Regions from separate parts of the Pseudobacillus sp. 179-B 2D1 NHS genome, predicted to be linked through region 1. Evidence: riboswitches for the same ligand, from Rfam matches in the RefSeq annotation. Region 1 holds a riboswitch; the other holds the start of a gene.

The links. A riboswitch is a leader RNA that binds a small molecule or an ion and turns the genes downstream of it on or off. The one in region 1 is predicted to bind lysine.
Region 2: another riboswitch for lysine. It lies ahead of dapA (4-hydroxy-tetrahydrodipicolinate synthase); the one in region 1 lies ahead of ACH0BF_RS17570 (amino acid permease).

The regions. Positions count from the first base shown of each region.
Region 1 is NZ_JBIQDP010000019.1:40,793-52,053, forward strand. Features, by position in the region: gene ACH0BF_RS17565 (APC family permease) at 1-1,685, shown strand, start outside; lysine riboswitch at 1,828-2,006, shown strand; gene ACH0BF_RS17570 (amino acid permease) at 2,107-3,576, shown strand; gene ysxE (spore coat protein YsxE) at 3,682-4,665, opposite strand; gene spoVID (stage VI sporulation protein D) at 4,728-5,897, opposite strand; gene hemL (glutamate-1-semialdehyde 2,1-aminomutase) at 6,087-7,376, opposite strand; gene hemB (porphobilinogen synthase) at 7,389-8,366, opposite strand; gene ACH0BF_RS17595 (uroporphyrinogen-III synthase) at 8,366-9,151, opposite strand; gene hemC (hydroxymethylbilane synthase) at 9,148-10,080, opposite strand; gene ACH0BF_RS17605 (cytochrome C assembly family protein) at 10,101-10,934, opposite strand; gene hemA (glutamyl-tRNA reductase) at 10,948-11,261, opposite strand, start outside.
Region 2 is NZ_JBIQDP010000023.1:1,266-12,526, reverse strand. Features, by position in the region: gene ACH0BF_RS19155 (MFS transporter) at 1-1,001, shown strand, start outside; gene ACH0BF_RS19150 (M20 family metallopeptidase) at 1,128-2,510, shown strand; lysine riboswitch at 3,354-3,533, shown strand; gene dapA (4-hydroxy-tetrahydrodipicolinate synthase) at 3,661-4,554, shown strand; gene ACH0BF_RS19140 (MFS transporter) at 5,319-6,584, shown strand; gene ACH0BF_RS19135 (hypothetical protein) at 6,902-7,309, opposite strand; gene ACH0BF_RS19130 (NAD(P)H-dependent oxidoreductase) at 7,309-7,848, opposite strand; gene ACH0BF_RS19125 (biotin/lipoyl-containing protein) at 7,981-8,616, opposite strand; gene ACH0BF_RS19120 (MFS transporter) at 8,672-10,288, opposite strand; gene ACH0BF_RS19115 (MarR family winged helix-turn-helix transcriptional regulator) at 10,504-10,932, opposite strand; gene ACH0BF_RS19110 (SDR family NAD(P)-dependent oxidoreductase) at 11,219-11,261, opposite strand, start outside.

The DNA.
Region 1 (11,261 bases):
AAATTTTAATTGTGCTGTCTACAATCGGTCTAGTTGCTTTTTGGTATTCTGTTCCTATTGGCATTGGAGTACTGGTTCTCTTAACGGCCTTAATTCTTTCGTATCGCCAAATTATTTATGCCTATCCGCACGGTGGTGGGGCCTACATTGTCTCGAGAAACAACTTGGGAGAAAATGCCGGACTCATTGCAGGAGGCTCCCTATTAGTAGATTATATTTTAACCGTAGCGGTGAGTGTATCAGCCGGAACCGACGCTCTCACCTCTGCTTTTCCGCAATTGCACGAACATAATGTATCTATTGCTGCTTTACTAGTTGTATTAATTACGATTTTGAATTTACGAGGGGTAACAGAATCTGCTTCTGTTCTTGCTTATCCAGTATATTTATTTGTAGCCGCCTTACTTCTTCTTTCAGCCGTAGGTTTATGGAAAATTGCAACCGGACAAATACCGAGTGATCTGCACTCTCCGATCGGAACAGCCGTTCCTGGCATCAGTCTGTTTTTATTGCTCAGAGCTTTCTCATCCGGCTGTTCAGCTCTTACTGGAGTAGAGGCTGTTTCTAATGCGGTTCCTAACTTTAAGGAACCCGCTGCTAAAAATGCAGCAAACACCTTAATAATGATGGGGATTATCTTGGCGATTCTTTTTTCTGGCATTATGTTTTTAGCTTATTGGCTAGGAATCACTCCTAAAGCAGAAGAAACAGTGGTATCACAAATTTCGTCTGAAGTATTCGGTAGAAATTTCATTTATTACTTTGTTCAAGGAACTACAGCTCTTATTTTAGTTCTTGCGGCTAATACTGGTTTTTCTGCTTTTCCATTGCTAGCCGTTAACTTAGCAACGGACAAGTATATTCCACGGATGTTTCTCATGCGTGGAGACCGGCTTGGTTACTCAAATGGAATCGTCACGCTCGGCATCATGTCTATTCTACTTATCGTGGCTTTTAGGGGGGAAACTGAACAGCTTATTCCATTGTATGCCGTTGGTGTATTTATTCCCTTCACCCTTTCCCAATCAGGCATGATTGTAAAGTGGGTAAAAGAGAAGCCTGTTGGCTGGACGTATAAATTAACAGTTAATTTAATCGGCGCGCTCATTAGCTTAACTGTTGTGGTGATTTTCTTTACCACTAAGTTTTCTCAAGTGTGGCCTGTGCTAGTTTTCTTACCGATTATTATCTTTATGTTTCATCGAATTAAAAGTCATTATATGGCAACAGGTGAACAACTGAGAATTAAATCTGGAGAAGAAGCACTTCAATTTAAAGGAAATGTCGTCATTGTCCCGGTTGCCGGCATTACAAAGGTAGTTGAAAATTCCTTAAATTATGCCGAACTAATCGGTGATACTGTCATTGCTGTTTACGTCGCTTTTGACCGTGAAAGCGAACGACAAATGGAGGAGAGATGGAGAAAGTGGAAGCCTAATGTCCGTCTTGTTACTCTGCATTCTCAATATAGAAGCTTAATGAGGCCTCTCGCCCGGTTTATTGACATAGCCGTGGAAAAAGCGAATGAAAGGAACCATACCTTAACCGTACTTATTCCACAATTCATTACGAAGAAGAGATGGCAGGACATATTACACAATCAGTCGAGCTTACGTTTAAGAATCTACCTTCTTTATCAAAAGAATGTCATTGTCACTACCGTCCCTTATCGATTTAAAAAATAATCTTTACTCAAATTACGAAACACCTCTTCGAGAGGATGACAGGGCTTTGTGCATATTCCAGAGAAGAAGAGCTAAAATTAACCATTGCAAGATTGATAAGAATTGACTATAATTCTAGTGTCAATTAAATATTCCCATTTACCGATGGGATAGAGGCTGCAGCTTATATGAGTAAAGCGGAAGAGAGACAATGACATCTATGACTCCGTTTGAAAGGATAAACTGCCGAAGTGTGGACAGGTCATTGTCTGTTCATGCTGGGGATGTTTTCGAACAGGAACATCACTGTCGCGTTATTTAACGTGGAGGGCTATCTTCGGAAGGATTAAACGGACTTGTTAACAGCCGTCGATCTTCTTCGACGGCTGTTTTTTATTTGCCCTTGAAATGATTCAATCTTTATCACGAAAAGGAGTGCACAATATTGAGGAATACAGTTACGTCATCATCATCGACATCATCATCAAAGCCCAATCAGTTGAAGAGGACTCTAAAAGCACGCCATCTAACGATGATTTCTCTCGGAGGATCCATCGGAACAGGGATATTTTTAGCAAGCGGCGGAGCTATTCATAATGCCGGTCCTGGAGGGGCACTGCTCGCTTATGCAGCAATCGGAGTAATGGTCTATTTCTTAATGACGAGCCTTGCAGAAATGGCGGCCTATATGCCGGTAGCTGGTTCCTTTAAGGTATATGCATCAAAATTTGTTGATCCGGCCCTTGGATTTGCCATCGGCTGGAATTATTGGTACAACTGGGCGATTACCATTGCTGCAGAACTTGCCGCTGCAGTGCTCATTATGAAATTTTGGTTCCCTGACAGTCCTTCCATTCTCTGGAGCGGTCTCGCACTTTTAATTATGTTTGGCTTGAATTTTATGTCTGCCAAAGGATTTGGAGAATCAGAATTTTGGTTTGCACTTATTAAAGTAGTCACTATTATTTTATTTATTGTTACCGGTTTGTTTATGATTTTTGGTATTATGGGCGGCGAAGCCATTGGCCTCACAAACTTTACAATTAAAGACGCTCCTTTCAATGGCGGGTTTTTAGCTGTTTTAGGTGTTTTCATGGCAGCTGGCTTCTCTTTCCAAGGCACGGAGCTGCTCGGAGTAGCCGCCGGTGAAAGTGAAGAACCAGAAAAAAATATTCCTAAAGCTATTAATTCTGTATTTTGGCGCATTTTGCTTTTTTATATTTTAGCTATTCTTGTGATCGGATTGATTCTCCCATACACAGACGAACGTCTGCTAAGTGACTCTGTTTCTGTAAGTCCCTTCACGCTAGTGTTTGAACGGGCAGGTTTTGCTTTTGCTGCTTCTGTTATGAATGCTATCATACTCACTTCTGTATTGTCCGCAGGCAATTCAGGCATGTATGCTTCCACCCGTATGCTCTGGGACTTGGCACGTGATGGACAGGCCCCAAAATTTTTGGCTCGCCTTGACAAAAGAGGGGTACCGGTCAATGCGCTCATTATTACCACATTGGTCGGTTCTCTCGCATTTCTAACTACTTTCTTTGGCGACGGCGCTGTCTATGTTTGGCTGTTAAACGCTTCCGGAATGGCTGGTTTCGTCACATGGCTCGGGATCGCCATTAGTCACTATCGCTTCCGTCGGGCTTTTATCGCTCAAGGAGGGGACGTAACCACTCTTCCTTATCGTGCAAAATGGTTTCCAATTGGGCCATTGTTGGCACTTATTCTATGTACTTTCGTCATTTTGGGCCAAAATTTCCAAGCGTTTATGGGAGGCCAAATTGACTGGAATGGAGTCCTTGTTTCCTATATTGGTCTTCCTCTATTCTTGATCTTTTGGATTGCTTACAAAATCAAACACAAAACGAAAGTCATTCCTTTGGAAGAATGTGATTTCAACAGGGACTAATAGGTTATTGCTAAAGCAGAAGTAAAATTTTATCAAAGACATTATACGAGGATTACGATTACACCTTGTCAGAGCTGGAGGAATTTCATTCCTCCAGCCATTTTTTTATTCTTCCTCTTCTTTTAAGTCTGTGACGAAATACTCGATATTTTTTAACTGCCAATAATTTTGCTGCAGCTGATCCGTATAGCGATACTCGTTTTGTTTTCTTTGTGCCGAGAAATAGGCAGCTGCTGTCTCATAAAGCGCTCCCGGGTAAGCAATATAGCTTTGGAATAAAAGTTTCTCCCCTTTTTTCAGCGGAAAAAAATTTGTATAGTAACTGAATAACTCTCTCGCTAAAGCTGATCTTTCTGGGTACCCCTTCAATGTACGGGAGAAATAGGGAATTAAATCATGAATCGGCGTGGCTCTGCGAGATTGCTCCAAGTTAATAAAGTAGCCTCCCCCCCCTCGATCAATAAGAAAATGACCTGGGTCCAGTTTGCCATGAACCTGGACCGTTCTCTCTTTCTCCTCTTCCTCTGTTGCCTCTTTCCATTCTTTCAACTTTTCCTTGGCATAGAAAAAAGCTTGGCGAACATCTGTATAATAAAGACAAAACAACAATTGAAACGGAGACATATATGTTTCCCTTTCTGAAAGCTCTAAAAATTGCTCTAAGTGCTCTTCCTGTCTTTCCCACAAAGCCTTGACCTGTTCATATTGATAGATCCGCGCCTCCTTCGCTACAGCTACATCCGTGGAAGAAACGAAATGCAGCCTGGCAACCTCCCGAATCATCTTTTTTTCTCTCTCGGCTATTTCTTGCTCACCACTTTCGATCCACGGCATTAAATAATAAATATGAGCTCCCTCTAAAATGCCATATCTGCCATCCAAAGCCGGATAAACAGGAACAAATCGGTGATAACCCGTCTGGTAAAGCTTTTGCATATTGAATAAAAAATCCATCCCTTGTACTGAAGGAATTCTTTTTAAAGCAAAATTCCCTTTATCTGTTGATATTTTTTGCACGTGGCCTAATGTTTCTATGTGCAAAGGGGTTAATCCGTAGCTTCTCCAAATAGCTGAATAGGGCTGTTCCACTTTCTTCACCCGCTTTATAAAAAATAAGGCTGTCCCACCTTTAATCGGGAACAGCCGGATCATTAACGAGAATTCGGTATATAGAGTACCTGGCCTTCTTCAATGCTTTGGCTGGTCTCCAATTTGTTTTCTCGGACTAAGTCAGCTACCGGTAACTCATACCGCTCAGCAATCTTTTGGAGTGTATCATCTCTCTGCACAAGACAAACCTTCCAGGTTACAGCTTCCTCTGACTCTTTCCTTGAGAAGAAATCTGCTAGCGACATCGTTTCCGTTTTTTTCAAGCTAAATGACTTTTTCTTTTTCTGTGTGTTCTCCTCCTCCATTTCCTTTGAGGACGACTCTGCCATATGGGCTGGCTCTTGAGCCGGAGACTCTGTTAGCTCTGAAACATTAGGAACTTCATGATGAGATGACGGACTCGCGGAAGCAGACTCCATTATGGACAATGATTCAAGCACATTAGGAGATTCTTCGATTGCTGCAACTGCGGAATGATTGCTTTCCATCTCCAAAACAATATTTGGAGATTCTTTCTGCTGTTTTTCTTCTCTTTGTTCACTCATTGGTGGAACTGAAACTTCCTTCTTCTCTTCCTCAAGCACATCAGGTTGCCTTTTGACTTCAACCGAAAAATCTGTCTCCCTTCCTGTTTCCTCTGAGCCGCCTGCATCATTCACATCCAACTTTAAAATTGAAAACCCTGGTTCGTCATTTTTTACATTTTCTTCTTGTTCTATTTGTAACTCTTCGTCTGCTGGTGTCATTTCAACTAATTCATTCACCTGCTCTCTTTCTTTCTCTTCTTCCTCTTCCATGATCCCTGATATTGATAGATCGACTGTTAATTTCAAATTTGCTTTTTCAGGGAATTCATAGTCAAACGAATCAATGTAAATCTCCACATCTTCCATTTTAGCAATGCGTGATTTAGGAATCGTTATATCAATCGGAAAGTGATGAAAGAATTCACACTCATTCTCTCCGCGCTCCAGCACTTGTTGCACATATTTATAAGTAGGTGTATCCAGTGGTTCGGTTTGCTGCTCTGATGGAGCGTATTCTCCAGAAAGTTCCAAGAAACCGTGCATTCTAATAAATTCATCTGTTTCTTCAGTTTGAATTTGCGGATCAAGAGAAATAGAATATAATTCTCCTACTTCCTGACCACTCGTAAAACGGACAGTTTCTTCTAATGAAAACCGCAAATATGACAGGTCTTGAGACGCCACTTCATTTCCTCCTTTCTATTCATCGGCCTTATGCCATCCATTTGTTTATACAACGGCAAGATATTCCTATTGATCTTCTTTCACAATTTATTTGTATGACGCTTCTCTAAGAAATATGAAAGATTGCCTCATTCTATTTAGAATACGAAAAAAAACCGCCAGCATATAGCCAGGCGGTTTTTTCTATTATTATTTCTTTAGGCGGCTGAACGCTTTTTCAGCTGCAGCAATCGTATGCTCAATATCTTCTTCAGTATGGGCGCTGGATAAAAATAACCCTTCAAACTGAGATGGCGGCAAAAACACACCTTCATTTGCCATCTCCCGGTAATATTCAGCAAACAGTGCAAGATCAGATGTTTTTGCCTTTTCATAATTGGTTACATGTTCGTTAGTAAAGAAGAGGCCAATCATCGAACCAGCGCGGTTAAATGTAATCGGAATGTTATGCTTTTGTGCAGCTTCGGTCAATCCTTCTTCCAGGCGATCTGCTTTGCGTCCGAACTCCTCGTATATCTCTGGTGTTAACTGCCGGAGTGTTTCCAATCCGGCAGCCATCGCCATTGGATTTCCAGAAAGAGTGCCTGCCTGATAAATTGGTCCGCTTGGAGCAATTTGATTCATAATATCTGCCCGGCCACCATAGGCACCAACCGGCAGCCCACCACCGATTACCTTGCCAAGGCACGTAAGGTCAGGCGTGATGCCAAAGAATCCTTGCGCACAGTTATAACCGACACGGAAACCAGTCATAACCTCATCAAAAATAAGGAGAGCACCGTTATCCTGCGTTACTTCACGAAGTCCTTCCAAGAAACCAGGCTGTGGCGGTACAACGCCCATATTGCCTGCAACAGGTTCAACAATGACACAAGCAATGTCCTCACCAAATTGTTCAAAAGCATATTTAACACCGTCAAGATCATTGTAAGGTACGGTAATTGTGTTCTTCGCCACGCTCTCAGGAACGCCTGGACTATCTGGCAATCCTAAAGTAGCCACACCAGAACCAGCTTTAATTAAGAGGGAATCGCCATGACCATGGTAACAGCCTTCGAATTTTACTATTTTACTGCGGCCTGTAAAACCGCGGGCAAGACGAAGCGCACTCATGGTGGCCTCCGTCCCAGAAGAGACCATACGAACCACTTCAATAGACGGAACACGCTCGATCACAAGCTTCGCTAGTTCATTTTCAATGAGAGTCGAGGCACCAAAGCTCGTCCCAGTTTCAGCCGTCTTTTTCAAAGCTTCTACAACTTGATCATTCGCATGGCCCAAAATAAGTGGCCCCCACGATAAAACATAGTCAATGTACTCATTGCCATCAATATCGTAAATCTTAGAGCCCTTCCCCCGTTCCATAAAAATTGGATCCATATTTACGGACTTAAAGGCGCGAACTGGGCTGTTCACCCCTCCTGGCATTAATTTAACCGCCTCTTGGAAGGCTTGCTTTGATTTTTCGTAAGAACGCATACAAGAACCCCCTTATTGTTCATCCAGCCAGCGGGCTGCATCTTTAGCAAAATACGTAATAATTAGATCGGCACCTGCTCTTTTCATGCTGATCAACTTTTCCATAACGATTGCCTTTTCATCGATCCAGCCGTTCAATGCCGCAGCCTTCACCATGGAGTATTCACCGCTCACATTATAAGCGACAATTGGCAATTTAAATTCATTTCTCATGTCACGCACGATGTCCAAATAAGAAAGAGCGGGTTTGACGATTAAGAAATCAGCCCCTTCTTCTACATCTGACTCTGCCTCGCGAAAAGCTTCCAGGCGATTAGCCGGGTCCATTTGATAGGTTTTTCGATCACCAAACTGCGGAGTAGATTCGGCTGCGTCACGGAAAGGCCCGTAAAAGCCTGATGAGTATTTAACGGCATAAGACATGATCGGTACATCAGTGAAGCCTGCTTCATCCAATCCACGGCGAATAGCAGCGACAAACCCATCCATCATATTAGATGGAGCAATGATGTCGGCACCTGCTTCAGCCTGGCTGACTGCTGTTTTAGCAAGCAAACTTAATGATGGATCGTTTAACACTTTGCTGCCCTCGATCACTCCGCAATGGCCATGGTCTGTATACTCACATAAACACGTATCAGCGATAACCACCATATCCGGATAGTGCCCCTTAATAAAGCGTGTTGCCTGCTGAACAATGCCGTGATCATGATAGGCACCCGTTCCTTCTGCATCTTTTTCAGCTGGTACGCCGAATAAAATGACAGATTTTAACCCGAGCGCTAGAATTTCGTCCATTTCTGCTTTCAAGCGATCCATTGACAAATGATACACACCAGGCATGGAAGGGACTTCTTTTTTTATGTTTTCGCCTTCTACAATAAAGAGAGGATAAATAAAGTCCTCTTTATGAAGATAAGTTTCACGTACCAATGCACGCATATTAGCTGATTGGCGCAAGCGGCGATGACGTTTAAATTGTAATTCCATTACTCTTCTTCCTTTCTGAAATAGCGGGCAATTGCCTCTGCCAACGATTCGCTCGTATATACCTCTGGGCAAATCTGCGTATGAAGACCGAAGCGGTCCGCTTCTTTTTTAGTTACTGGGCCGATGCAGGCAACAACAGAATGTTCCAGCGTGTGCATGCCCACTTCCTTTATTGCTTTCATAAAATGACGGACAGCAGAAGGACTTGTGAATGTGAGGATGTCCGCTTTATTCGTTACAAGTAAATCAATTAATTGCTGATTTGCTTCTTCGGGGAAATATGTTTCATAAACGATCCATTCGTCAGCCGTCATCCCTTTTTCCCTGAGGGCGTCAGCAATAGCTGTTCTGGCAAGATTCCCCTTCGGAATTAACACCTTTTTCGCTTCAAAGCGCCCTCCGGTAATTTCTTCTACAAACTGATCAGCGGAAAATTTCTCGGGAATATACTCAGCATGAAATCCGTAGTTTTGGAGCACAGCAGCTGTTTTCGTTCCAATAGCAGCAAAACGGCCACGTATAACTGTGCGGTCTATGTTTCTATTCTTTAGCTGCTGAAAGAAAAAATCGACACCATTTTTACTCGTTAAGATAATCCAATCATATGTAGACAATTGCTGCAACCATTCTTCCTCACGATCATCTGAGAAAGACTGGAAAGCGATCAGGGGAACGAAGTGAACGATTCCCCCGGCTGTTTCTATTTTATCAATAAATGAAGCTGCTTGTCCTCTTGGACGGGTCACTAATACATGCTTGCCTGCAAGCGGCCGACCGGGTGTCATTCGGCATCAAGCTCTGCTTTCACCGCTTCAATCAATTCTTTAGCGCCACGTCCCGAAAGCAAAGCTGCTGCTTCTACACCCACAGCTTGCGGATCGCTGCCTCTTACTATTTCCTTATAAATCGTTTTTCCATCTGGTGAGGCGACAAGAGCAGTTAGCACGGTTTCATTGCCGTCAGCTACAGCAAACCCGGCGATGGGCACCTGACAGCCGCCTTCCATCTTGTGAAGGAAAGCCCGCTCAGCAGTCACCGTTTTCGTCGTTTCCTCGTTGGCAAAAGCAGCGAGCAGCTCAAGTAATTCTTTATCATCTTCCCGGCATTCAATAGCAAGGGCTCCCTGGCCTACTGCAGGCAGGCAAAGTTCTGGCTCCAAAAATTCTGTTACAACGTCAGAGGCCCATCCCATGCGTGACAAGCCTGCCGCGGCCAAAATAATCGCATCGTATTCCTCAGTTTCAAGCTTTGCTAAACGCGTATCGATATTGCCTCGAATCCATTTAATTTCCAAATCCGGGCGAGCAGCTAACAGTTGGGCGCTGCGGCGCAGACTACTCGTACCGATAACGGCCCCTGCTGGCATATCCTTAAGCTTTACATGATCTTTTGAAATGAAAGCATCACGGTGATCTTCCCGCACTGGAATACAGCCAATGGTCAATCCCTCGGGAAGCTCAGCTGGCATGTCTTTCATGCTATGCACGGCCATATCAATTTCCTTATCATACATGGCCTGCTCAATTTCCTTGACGAACAAGCCTTTCCCGCCCACCTTAGAGAGCGTAACATCCAGGATGCGATCGCCCTTTGTAACGATTTCTTTTACTTCAAAGTCGTATTCCGGCTTTAACTTTTTCAACTGGCTAATCACCCAGTTTGTTTGTGTTAAAGCTAGCTTGCTTCGGCGGGAGCCGACAATAATTTTTCTCATAATATCCCCCTGCTTTGCTTTTAAGTGTACCAAAAGTGAAACGACGAAAATCGGCTCACTAGGAAAAAGTTAATTAAAATAATTAAAAAGGCAGCAGTGTTCAACAGTGCCAATGATTTGCCATAAAGGCCCTTGCGAACTTTCAGGTAAAGGTAAATGCCGTAAATAATCAACAGAATAAAAGAAGTAATAATTTTCACGTCATACCAGCTTACATCCGGCAGTTTAATAAACTTCCAGATCAACCCAAGAATTAAGCTTAGCAACAGCATTGGCACTCCGACTGCATTTGATACGTATGAAAATTTCGTCAGCTTATCTAAATCACCTAGACGCCATAAACGCTGACTCCATTTTTTCATTTTTAATAGCCTGTACTGCAGCAAATAAAGTGCAGAAAAAATAAAAGAAAGCGAGAATGCAGCGTACGACAAAATGGCCATTGTAATATGAATAAGCAGCAATTCAGAAACGAGCTGTTCCGCCATCGCCTGAGATTCCATTTGCACAGGGGCAAATGTGTGTATCGCCATAATGGCAAAGCCAATCATATTAGTAAAGAAAACGGTAAAATCCATACGCAGCAGCCGGTTAATAACCAATGAAAGCGTAATTAAGATCCACGCATAAAAATAAAGCCCTTCAAAAAGGGTAAGAACCGGAAAACGGCCGGTTTTGAACATATATAAAAACAAAAAAATTGTTTGAAGAACCCAAACAATCGATAAAGTCCAGAAGGCGACTTTATTCGCCTTCCGGTTCTGATTTAAAAAGTCGATAAAATACAGCATAACACTCAGCGCATATAAAATTACCATCAATTCGTGGAGCCTGGCCATTCCTTGTTCAAACATCAAGTAACCCCGCTTACACTTGGAATAATGGCTTTGTCTGAATCTGCTGGGTAGACTGTTCCGCTGTTTTTACCTGCTTCTCTGCTTTCACTTCTTCTTCAATGTTAAAGATTTGTGTAAACAGAGCCAGCTTTTCAGCCGAACGTTTATCCCCAGCGAGTTCCTTCGCCTGTAAAATTGGATCCTTTAACAGCTGATTAATAATACTTTTTGTATGCTTGTTTAATACTTTTCGTTCACGATCTGTTAGGTTAGGCATTTTTCGTTCGATGCTGACCATTGTTTCTGCCTGGATGGCAAGCGCTTTTTGACGAAGAGCGGAAATAA
Region 2 (11,261 bases), on a different contig from region 1:
TCGTCATCTTCTCTATCATTGCCTGGTCTATATTCACCGTTTTAAGCGGATTAGCTTGGTCACTTACATCACTGCTCGTCATCCGTTTCTTGTTTGGTCTCGGAGAAGGCGGCTATCCTTCCGCCAGCCAAAAAGCAATTGCTGAGTTTTACTCTAAAAAAGAACGGGCCAAAGCCTCTTCATTCATGATGTCCTCTAATAGCTTTGGCATCGCCCTCGCTCCGTTAATCGCAGCGCCGATGTTGGTTTGGCTAGGATGGCGATGGATGTTCATCACTATTGGCGCTGCCGGGCTGATTATGGGCATTCTTTTTTGGAAGCACCTTCATCCCCCAAAAAGGTTGGAATGGGAGGACAGAGAAAATACAAGTAAAAATAAAGTTCCAATGAAAACGCTTTTAAAATCATCGTCTCTCTGGAAGATTATGGTTATGTGGTTTGGCGCTGATATTGTTGTTTGGGGATTAGCCGGCTGGATGCCTTCTTATTTAATTAATGAGCGTGGAATGGGAATCCTGTCAACTGGCTTTATTGCGTCCTTGCCAGCCATTGCTTCAGGACTCACTGTGATGTTTGGCGGTTTACTCCTTGAAAAGTTTTTTAGCGGCCGGGAGAAATACTTTACAGGAATTGGCATGATATTAACTTCAATCTGCTTATACTTTATATTTGCTTCATCATCTGTAGCCGGTGTTATCACAGCTTATATATTAAGCATGACGTTTGTATCGACCGCGATTATTACCACCTACTCATTGCCTCATAAATTGCTGTCTAAAGAGATTATTGGCTCAGCAATGGGCTTTATAAATATGGGAGGACAGGCTGCAGGATTTCTGGCACCGCTCGTGATGGGCTTTTTAATCAGTGGATTTGGAACATACAACGCAGCTTTTTGGTTTTTAATTGCGGGAGCGGTCGTATCCGTTGTTGCCGCTTTCACCATTACCAATAATGAAAAGAAATTAAATACTGAAAGTTCAAAAGCGGCAGCGCAATAAAACGTTTTATCTTATGTTTTAAGGATGTGAAGTTTTCATTAAGATAGAAAATTTCTTCTCACCTTATTCTACTACTTTTAATTTCACAATCTTGCTATTCAAGATCTGAAGGAGGAAGTTTCATAGATGACAAAGCAGAATTTATGGGAATGGATCAATCAATATGAACAAAAACTGAACGAGATTGCCCTCAATATTTGGAATAAGCCAGAAACAGCAATGGAGGAAGAGTACGCCTCTAATTTGCAAGCTTCTTTATTGGAAGAGACCGGATTTCATATTAAACGCACTATTGCGGGTATGCGCACAGCTTTTATTGCTGAGTACGGAAGCGGGAAGCCAATCTTAGGGGTTCTAGGTGAATATGATGCGTTACCGGGTTTATCACAAGAGCTTATAGCTACTCGCAAACCTATTGAACAAGGGGCCCCTGGACATGGATGCGGGCACAACTTATTAGGAACAGCTGGCCTTGGAGCGGCTTTAGCCATTAAACAAGCTCTCGAAAAAGGAGAAATTTCTGGCACCATTCGTTATTATGGCTGCCCAGCGGAAGAAACATTAACCGGAAAGGTTATCATGGCCAAAGAAGGTGTATTTGATGATTTAGATGCTTGTTTCACTTGGCATCCAGCACCTATTACAACCGTGTGGAGCGCTTCAACATTAGCGATGAACTCTATCAAGTTTAAGTTCACCGGTGTTGCTTCCCATGCCGCTGCAGCACCGCATATGGGCAGAAGCGCCTTAGACGGTGTGGAATTGATGAATATTGGTGCGAATTATTTAAGAGAGCATATCATAGACGCAGCCCGGATTCATTACTCCATTACAAATGGAGGGCATGAGCCAAATATCGTCCATCCAGAAGCAGAGGTATGGTATTATATCCGCGCTCCCCATAGAGAAGAGGTGGAAGAGATAACAAAGAGATTAAAAAAGATTGCTTCTGGTGCTGCCATGATGACCGAAACAGAGATTGAATCGGAGCTTCTCGCCGGCTGTTATGACACGTTATCTAACAGTGTGTTAGAAGATGTTTTGTATAATAATATGAATGAGATTCACTCCCCTCGCTTCACAGGAGAGGACTACCAATTTGCCGAGGAAATCTCTAAATCATATACCTTAAGTCAAAAACGCAGCGTGATGCAGACCTATCATGCGCCAGACTATATCAACCAAATGGTCCTTCATGACTCAGTTGAAGCCACATTTGATAAAGGAAAAATTGCTCCCGGCTCCACCGATGTTGGTGATGTTAGCTGGATTACTCCGCTTGCACAATGCTTAATAAGCTGCTGGCCAATGGGCACAGCTCCACACACATGGCAATCAACGGCTGCCTCCGGTTCAGGAGTCGGCTTAAAAGGAATGATTTTTGCAGCAAAAACCCTCGCTGGGGGTTTATATGACCTGTACAGCGATGACAGAAAAATCGAGCAAGCCAAACGGGAATTTGAAACTCGTACGAAAGATAACAAGTATAAGCCTGCTCTTCCTGTGTAAAGACGGAATATACTGATGCGTTCTTTTCTTATTAAATAACAGATAGTAAAAAACTCTTCTTTTGCTGGGTGACAAAAGCTTAGAGGCAAACTGCTCCATCTTCAGATCGGCAATTTAAGCTGGCTTTAAAACTGAATGCTGAAGCTGATTAACAAAATTTAGCATCCAGACAGTTTTTCCATGGGCGGCTATGTGACCTAATGCCACCGAAAACAAAACCGATATTGCGTATAAAGCCGACTCCGTGGTTCTTTTCGATCGTTTAGGCGCCGTACGCTAAGATGGCATTGTTTAATATGTAATACTGTCAGTATCACGACCGGCATCTGTAAATGGTGTCGGTTTTTAATTACCCGCACGGCAGGAATGGGGAGCTGTTCCACTCGATTGGCTTTTCCGAATAAAGAGCATACAAACAAACTACTATGAAAGCAGTGATCAATTCAATAAAAAAGCTAATATGAGTGATAACGATAAAACTTTTTATCATATGACGCTGTAATGCTTAGAACTAAACGAATTTCCATTGAACGTAGATACATATGCATCACCGTTAACAAGAAAAAATTCCCCTTCTTCATTGCGTTCTTCCCTTTCACTAATTTTAAATGAGTTAAAAATATCTTGGGAGTGCTCACCTGTCACCACTGGACCTGACTCCAGGATTGAACGATGAGTACTCTTGTTTTCTGTTAACCCTGCTCCCGACTACAACTATTTTCCCCCTACCACTCTATTACATTAAAATACTTAAAGACAGCTCTCACTTATCCTTGCAATCCAATAGAAAAGCTGATATTGTATAATATAATTACATATTTACTTATTTCAATACTTTTTTGAAGTAAGGATAGAGGCGCAAAGACCATGAGTACGCAATATGAGGATAATGAGGTCCAATGATGATTGCGAAAAGGGGAATTTGCCGAAGCCGAAAGAATCTCATTTTTCTTGAAGCTGGTTCTGTTATTGAATAAATACAGAATTGTCATATAGGAAACTATATGGAGGGCTATCTTACGCACAGAAATAATTTTTCACCTAATTGTTTCTACTGCAGCAGCGAAGCCTCGTTGCTGCTTTTTTGCGTTAACTACCAACCGCCCTTCTCCCTCTATTGTATAAAAATAATAAAGGATGTGGAGAAGCAATGAATTTCGGACAAATTTTAACTGCTATGGTAACCCCATTTGAACAAAATGGTGAGATTGATTTTCATGCTACAGAAAACTTAATTAATTATTTAATTAACAATGGCACGGACGGCTTAGTGGTAGCGGGCACAACCGGAGAATCCCCTACGTTAACGACGGAAGAGAAAGTTGAGTTATTTAAGTTTGTCGTCGAAGTTGTAAATGGAAGAGTTCCTGTTATTGCTGGTACCGGCTCCAATAACACAAGAGCCTCTATTCATTTGACGAAGCTTGCAGAGGAAGCAGGAGTCGATGGCATTATGCTCGTTGTCCCTTATTATAACAAGCCGTCGCAAGAGGGTTTACATCAACACTTTAAAGCGATTGCTGAGTCCACGTCATTACCGGTCATGCTTTATAATATACCAGGGCGAAGCGTGGTCAATATGTCTGTTGAGACAGTTGTTCGCCTGGCACAGATCCCCAACATTGTCTCCATTAAAGATGCAAGCGGCAATTTAGATGCCATGACAGAAATCATAAGCCAAACACCTGACGATTTTTCATTGTACAGTGGAGACGATGGGTTAACCTTACCAGTATTATCAATTGGCGGTACAGGAGTGATCTCAGTTGCTTCTCATGTTATCGGAAATGAAATGCAAAGGATGATTGAAAACTTCAGGAATGGAAAACTTAGAGAGGCGGCTCTAGCCCATCGCCACCTTCTCCCCATCGTGAAAGCGTTATTTGCTGCACCAAGTCCATCACCTGTAAAAGCCGCATTAAATTTAAACGGGATCCCTGTAGGCGGTGTTCGCTTACCAATGGTTCCTCTAAATGAGGAAGAAAAAGCGGACTTACAACAAGCACTGCAATCACTGAGTGTAAAAGAAAAAGCGATTTCTTAATGTACATTCTATTGAAAAAGAGCTGGCTTTCGTGCATTTTTGCACCAAGGTCAGCTCTTTTCTCGTATTTCACACTGCTACGAATAAACCCCACCACCTACTCTTCAACAGATCCCCGCTGCAGTCGCTTCTTATCTTATACTCATTGTGAAATTAACCATTATCCTCTTTTCTACCAAAGAATCCATTAGCTACTTTGATTTCATTCAACTGTCCTTTGTTGATTATGCAATTAATAAAGGAATAACCATTCATTCTCCCGACAACCAAATACACGGATAAGACTGTCATCTACCGTAAAGGATTTTAGCTGCTGGAAGTTTATTTCCCTCCTGCTAAAAATAAAATCACACGAAATCATTTCCAACACGCGCCTCTCTATGTAAAAAAATTTTTACAAGCGGATGAAATTTTTTTTACTATTTATATTATTTTTATATAACTCAGGATTGAGGGGGCTCCCCGATTTTAGTCAGTTCGTTTGAACAATAAAATAATATTGAGAAAATTCCTTATTTACAACGTTTCGCAGCAAATTTTTATGAGATTGGCACACAAATTGCATATTAGAATAAAACCAAGGGAAGCGGTTACAAGCGGATGATTAAAATCATCCTCACTTGAGTCAGTAAAGAGAGGAGTATCGAAAAGTCGCTTGATTGGTTTATAACGGGGAGCACTAAGCGGTTATTACTTAGCTTCTATAATTTAGATGTGAATGTATACGGTTGTGAAAAAAGATAGAAAAGGATGGATATTTTCATATGAATAAAAAAGGCGGAATTTTTTACGGATGGTGGATTGTTGCAGCAGCCTTCTTAATTATGACATTTATTTATGCTCCAATTGCAAACTTGGTTTCTTTGTTTACCCTGCCTGTTACAAAGGAACTCGGATTTAGTTCTTCTCAATTTATGTTGTATTTCACCATTATGTCCTTGGCTGCGATGGCTACAGGACCATTTGCCGGAAAACTAATGAAAAAGATGGACGTAAGAGTTTATTTAACATTATTTATTTCAATTTCAGCTCTTGCCTTTATCGAATTTTCCTTCTCAACAAAACTGATTCATTTCTATTTATTTGCTATCCTTATGGGTGCTGGCTTGTCTGGCGGTGCCATGATACCAGGATCTGTTCTGATTACAAATTGGTTTAATGAAAAACGTGGTTTATGTTTAGGGATTGCTCTTGCAGGAAGTGGTTTCGGCGGTGTTATCATGAGCCCTGTTGTCAACTGGCTTATTTCAGCTTATGACTGGAGAACAGCTTATCTTGTGATTGGAATTTTAATTGCTGTGATCTTAATTCCATTAGCAGTCTTTGTTATTAGATTGCACCCTGCTGATAAAGGCTTGGCGCCGTTAGGTGAAGCACCATCGTCAGATGTTGTGCAAAATAAAGTATTAGCAGGTGCTACTCAGGGAGAAACATTTAAATCCGTGTCATTTTGGGCTCTGTGTGCAGCAATCTTAATTGGCGGCATTGTTGTGAATGCCATGTTGATCAACCTCGCGCCATATTTGGCTAGTATCGGCACAACGGCCAAAACAGCTGCATTGCTTCTATCATTAGGTTCAGCTATGGTTATTATCGGAAAGCTATTAGTAGGGCGGCTATTTGATAAGCTTGGGCTAATTACTACAGTATTCTTGATTTCGGCATCCAGCTTGGTCAGTTTTCTATTTTTAATGAAAGCAAATGTCGTTGCTCCGGCCGTTCTTTACACAATTTTTTCTGGAATCGGTTCAACGGCTGTTACGGTTACACCGGCCTATCTTACAGGCGCTCTTTACGGAGAAAAAGAATACGGAGCCAAATACGGTGTGGTTTCCATCTTTATCTCACTCGGTGCTGCGACCACTCCAGTAATATCAGGAGCAATCTTCAATATTAGCCATTCTTATAGCTTGCTTCTAAATGTATTAATTGGACTTGCTATTGTTCAGTTTGTTTTATTCTTTATCGCAAGTAAAACAAAGCCGGAGTTTGATCCTGTAGAGGAAATTCAACCGCAAGAAGCCATGTAATGCGTTCAATAGATCCTGTCCTTCCTAAAATTCATAAGGAGGATGTCAAATGGGTCATGCTACAGCAATGAAAGATGTAAGAAAAAAGTGGAAACAGCTCTGAATCATAAAAACCATTGAACCATTCAACCTACCGTCAATTCATGCTCTGTAAATGGGCATTTAATAGAAAATGCGCCCAAAATAGAAACAGGCATTTAAACACAGGGCTTTCTCTTTTACGAGCATCATTGCTAAACAGAAAAGACATTACATTAACCTAAAAAATAGAGCCTGCTCTCATGAATATGCAGAGAGCAAGCTCTATTTCTTTGATTCTAATCTTTTTTATTTAGTTGATTTTTTTCAGATATTGCCTGCAAGGCTCTTCGGTATTCATCGTCTTTTATCTTTTTCTCCGGTTGGTGGTCTATATTATCACCTTTAGTTGTCTCTTTAAATGATTGAAGGGCCTTTCGATAAGCTTGATCATTCATGGTAGAGGAGGTTTGACGATCGGCAACTTCTAATGTTATATTATTGGCACTTTCCACTTTTTTCTCTTCAGGCTTAATGGGCTCAGCCATTTCCAAAGCCTTCACTTCATTATTATTCTGCCCTTCCATTTCAGTGCCTTGCTGAATTTCTTCTTCAGTTTTTTCCGATGATACAGCCTTTGTGTTAATGATGGTTAAGGCCACTACTCCAATAATAGCGAGGACAATAAAAAAGATGATGACTGCCATTATTGATCATCTCTTTCTTTCGTAAACGTTTTTGTTACCATGGCAACCCGCTCCCCTAAGGCTTTTCCGAGCGCTAACCCTTCTTGAGGAATAAGCTGTGTTTCATCAACAGAACATGTGATTCCAACCCCATAATAAGATCCGTAAAGGGAATTCTCAGGGATGTTTCCTGGTAACCCTACAATGATCATTCCCTGGTGAAGCATTGGTGTGATCAAATTAAGCATGGTAGCTTCTAATCCGCCGTGAGTTGTTGCAGTCGTGCAGAAAACAGCCCCCACCTTATTAATAAGCTTTCCTTCAGCCCACAAATAACCAAGTCGATCAATCCAATTCTTCAACCCGGAACTAATTGTTCCAAAATGTCCTGGACAGCCCCATATAATTGCATCCATGTCAGCAAGTTTGTATATATCCGCCTGCTCTACATGGTCAAGGTATACTTCTGCGCCCCCAACCTTTTTTGCCCCTTCTGCGATGGACTCCGCAAGGACCTTTGTATGTTCTCCTTCGCTATCATAAACTACATAGATTTTCATCGTATATTTTCACCTCATATTGTATTTATCCTTATTGCAGGAAAGGTCGTTTCATCAAACTTAACTAAAAAGTGAACCTCATAATTAGAAAGCAAATAGAAAAGAGTATTTATAAATGGAACATGTCCATGATTAAATGGAAATTTTAATTTCTGCGTTCATGCCAGGCAATACCTTAGAAGAAGGACTTTGAATAGAGATTTTTACCGGGACTTTTTGAGTTACTTTTGTGTAATTGCCACTCGAGTTTTCAGAAGGAAGTGCTGAGAACACAGAATTTGTAGCATAACCAATCTCTTGAATGGTGCCATTAAAAGTAGTGTCTGCATCCCCATCAACAGTAATATCTACGCTATTTCCAACTTCGATATTTTTTATATCTGTTTCTTTAATGTTCGCAGTAATATACAGATTATTCATGTCTGCCGTCTCTGCTAAAACCTGACCCGCCTGAACCATTTCATTTGCTTTAGCTTCATTTTTAATCACTGTTCCTGAATCCATTGCGTGAACAGGAAGAGTTTCTTTCCCATCTGATACCTTGCCTATAGCTTCTGTTTTGGCAACATGTTTACCCGCTTTCATATTCCAATCCTTCAATACACCTGAAGCTGGTGCAACCACTTGCATAATATCAGCCGATACGACAGCATCATCTGTTCGCACAAAATTATTGTTTTCATAGTAGAAAAATGCTCCACCAGCAATTAACCCGACAACGATTACGATCCCTATAATGTTGATTAAGATTAGACGTCTTTTATACACGTTTCTCTCTCCTGTTCAATTTCGTTATGTTTCTTTCATCATGTCAAACAGCCTTCTACTTTTTCTCTTGAGGGGCAGGCAAAAGCGTCCTTTTCGGCTTTTGAACAAGTGATCTACCTTTCCCTGTAGCAATTTTCCCAATAGAAGCGAGCATCATGACTACAGCTAAAATGAGCAATAAAGTAAACAAATTATGATAAGCTCCCAAGACGGCTGCTTTTTTTGCGTTGGCTACAATTTCATATGAAGCTAAATCCTTAGCCTTTGATAAAGAGAGACCGTCCTCAACAAAATGTTTTATTAACTTCGTCATTTCCCATTTAAACTCTGGATTGTTTGCGTCTAAATGCTCCCTTATTCTTTCATAATGATTGGCATTTTGCGTCGTTAAAAACCAGCCGATCACCGGTGAAATAACTGCGCCTAAAAAGTTTCGAATGGAATGTAACGTAACAGACCGCATGGATGCCTGATGAAGATCACCAGCAAGCGCGGTTCCTAGAGCTCCCGACACAAGCGTCATACTTATCCCACTGCTTAAACAAGCTGCTTGGAAATAAAGCGAGAACAAAGAAGCATCCGCTCCAACCATTCTCCACTGAATGCTGACATATATGACGGCTAAAGAGCCAATGAACCCCAGAACTCCAGCACCTAATTTGTCATAAAGAAACGTTTTTAGAATGGCTGTCACCACGATTCCGACAAAGAACCAAAAATAAAAATGAGACAAATATAGAAATGGTAGATTCATATTATTTCTTAAAAATCCGTTTATACCGGCAAGTGCAACGATTAAGGAAATATGAGCAGTGACTGCCATAATGGTTCCCGAAATGGGTTTGGGTGCTCTTAATGTAGCAAAAGGGATCAACGGCACCTCTGCTTTAAGATCAACATAAACAAACAAAACGAGTAAGATAAAGGCAATCACAAAAAATGGCCATACATACTGGGAAGAGAACCCCTTTTGATATAAATTACACAACGGAACGGCAAGGACAATCATCATAAGGGTTAATAGAAATATCCCCGTTTTGTCGACTGGTTTGTGTTCGTGTTTTTCCTTTTCATCTTTTGGTAATCCAAAGAAACCAATGATTAAGCATAATAAAGACGAAATCACATTTAATACAAACAACCAGCGCCAGGTATCCGTTTGTAAAGAAATAGAACCGAACAAAGCGCCAATAGCACTCGCGCCAAACAGACCAGTAATAACCATAAACAAAAAAGTGTTCCTAATCTTGTTCGGAAATGACTTTAGACTGGCCGGCAGAATAGTGAGAAAGATCATCCCGGCACTCAACCCCTGTATGACTCTTCCAATAATCAAAATAATTAATCCCGACGAAATGACACTGACGATAGAACCGCATAGAAAGATAAAAACAAAGGCCAAGTAATTTCTTTTCAGACCAATGCGCCTCGTCAATACCGGTCCAAACGGTACCGTCAATGCGAATGCCAAATTGGACAAAGTCGATGGGAAAAGGAGACTATTAGAATCCAGATGAAGCCCATTTTGGATAATATTTTGATTCAAAATATAAGACAGATTTGAAAAATATTGAGATCCTATTCCAAATATAGTTAGGATCGAGATAATTAAATATTGAGGAATAGGGACCTTCTCCGTCTCTGATGAAGATGTATTTATCTGTTGACTCATCTTCTTCCTCCTTTCATCAAGCGGTTAGCTTATTTATCGAATAACAACATACCCAAATAAGACAGTTCATTTAAAAGAAGCAAATTTTCAAGGCTTCACCTTTATATTGCATAAGACAAGTTGTATCATACAACATAAGAGCAAAAAAAACAATAAAAAAGACAGCCGACAATTTGTCCGCCATCTTTTTTAGCCATTTGTTCATTTTTCTTCAATTATTTTCTCCACTTTTTGAAATCGCGATTCAAACGCGTAAGATTTGCATCTAACTCTTCTAATTCTTCCTTTGTCCAGTCATGAAGCACTTCTGCATATGCGGCAAACCGAGCTTTTTGAACTTTATGTAGTATCTTTTGTCCTTCTTGAGTAATCTCTAGCAGGCTAATTCGTCCATTTTGCGGATCAGGATAACGAACGATGTAATTCTTCGCTTCCAAAGTGCTTACCTGCCTACTGGCCGTAGAAATATTTAGCAACAATTTTTCAGCAAGTACGTTAATACCTAAAGGTCCATTTTCATCTAATTCACTTAATAAAAGATATTCGGATCGATCCAAGCTCCCCAACTTCGGACTCTGAGCGGTTGTAAGCCGAACCAGCAGGGCGATTTCATATTCAATCGATTGGAGTGAATCCTGATTCAAATCTATTCCTCCTCTTACACTACACAGCATTTAAATTTTAAGTAAAGATTTATATTGTGTAAGTATATCATAATCGTTCGTTTCAAAATTCAAAAAGTGTTTTTCAATGGGAAAAAATTGATAAAATGCATGTTTTTTAGATAATATATACCGCTTCTTGTCAATAGGAATACATTCATTGTTCAGCCGTTAAGATTTTTGAATTTTACACATTGAGTTTTATGAATATCTTATACAATCTACTTTCTCTTTCCCTATAGCTTTCCTGCTTATTCAACCAATTCAACTATTCTTCATACACCATTTTCTTCGTCATGCCGCCATCGATC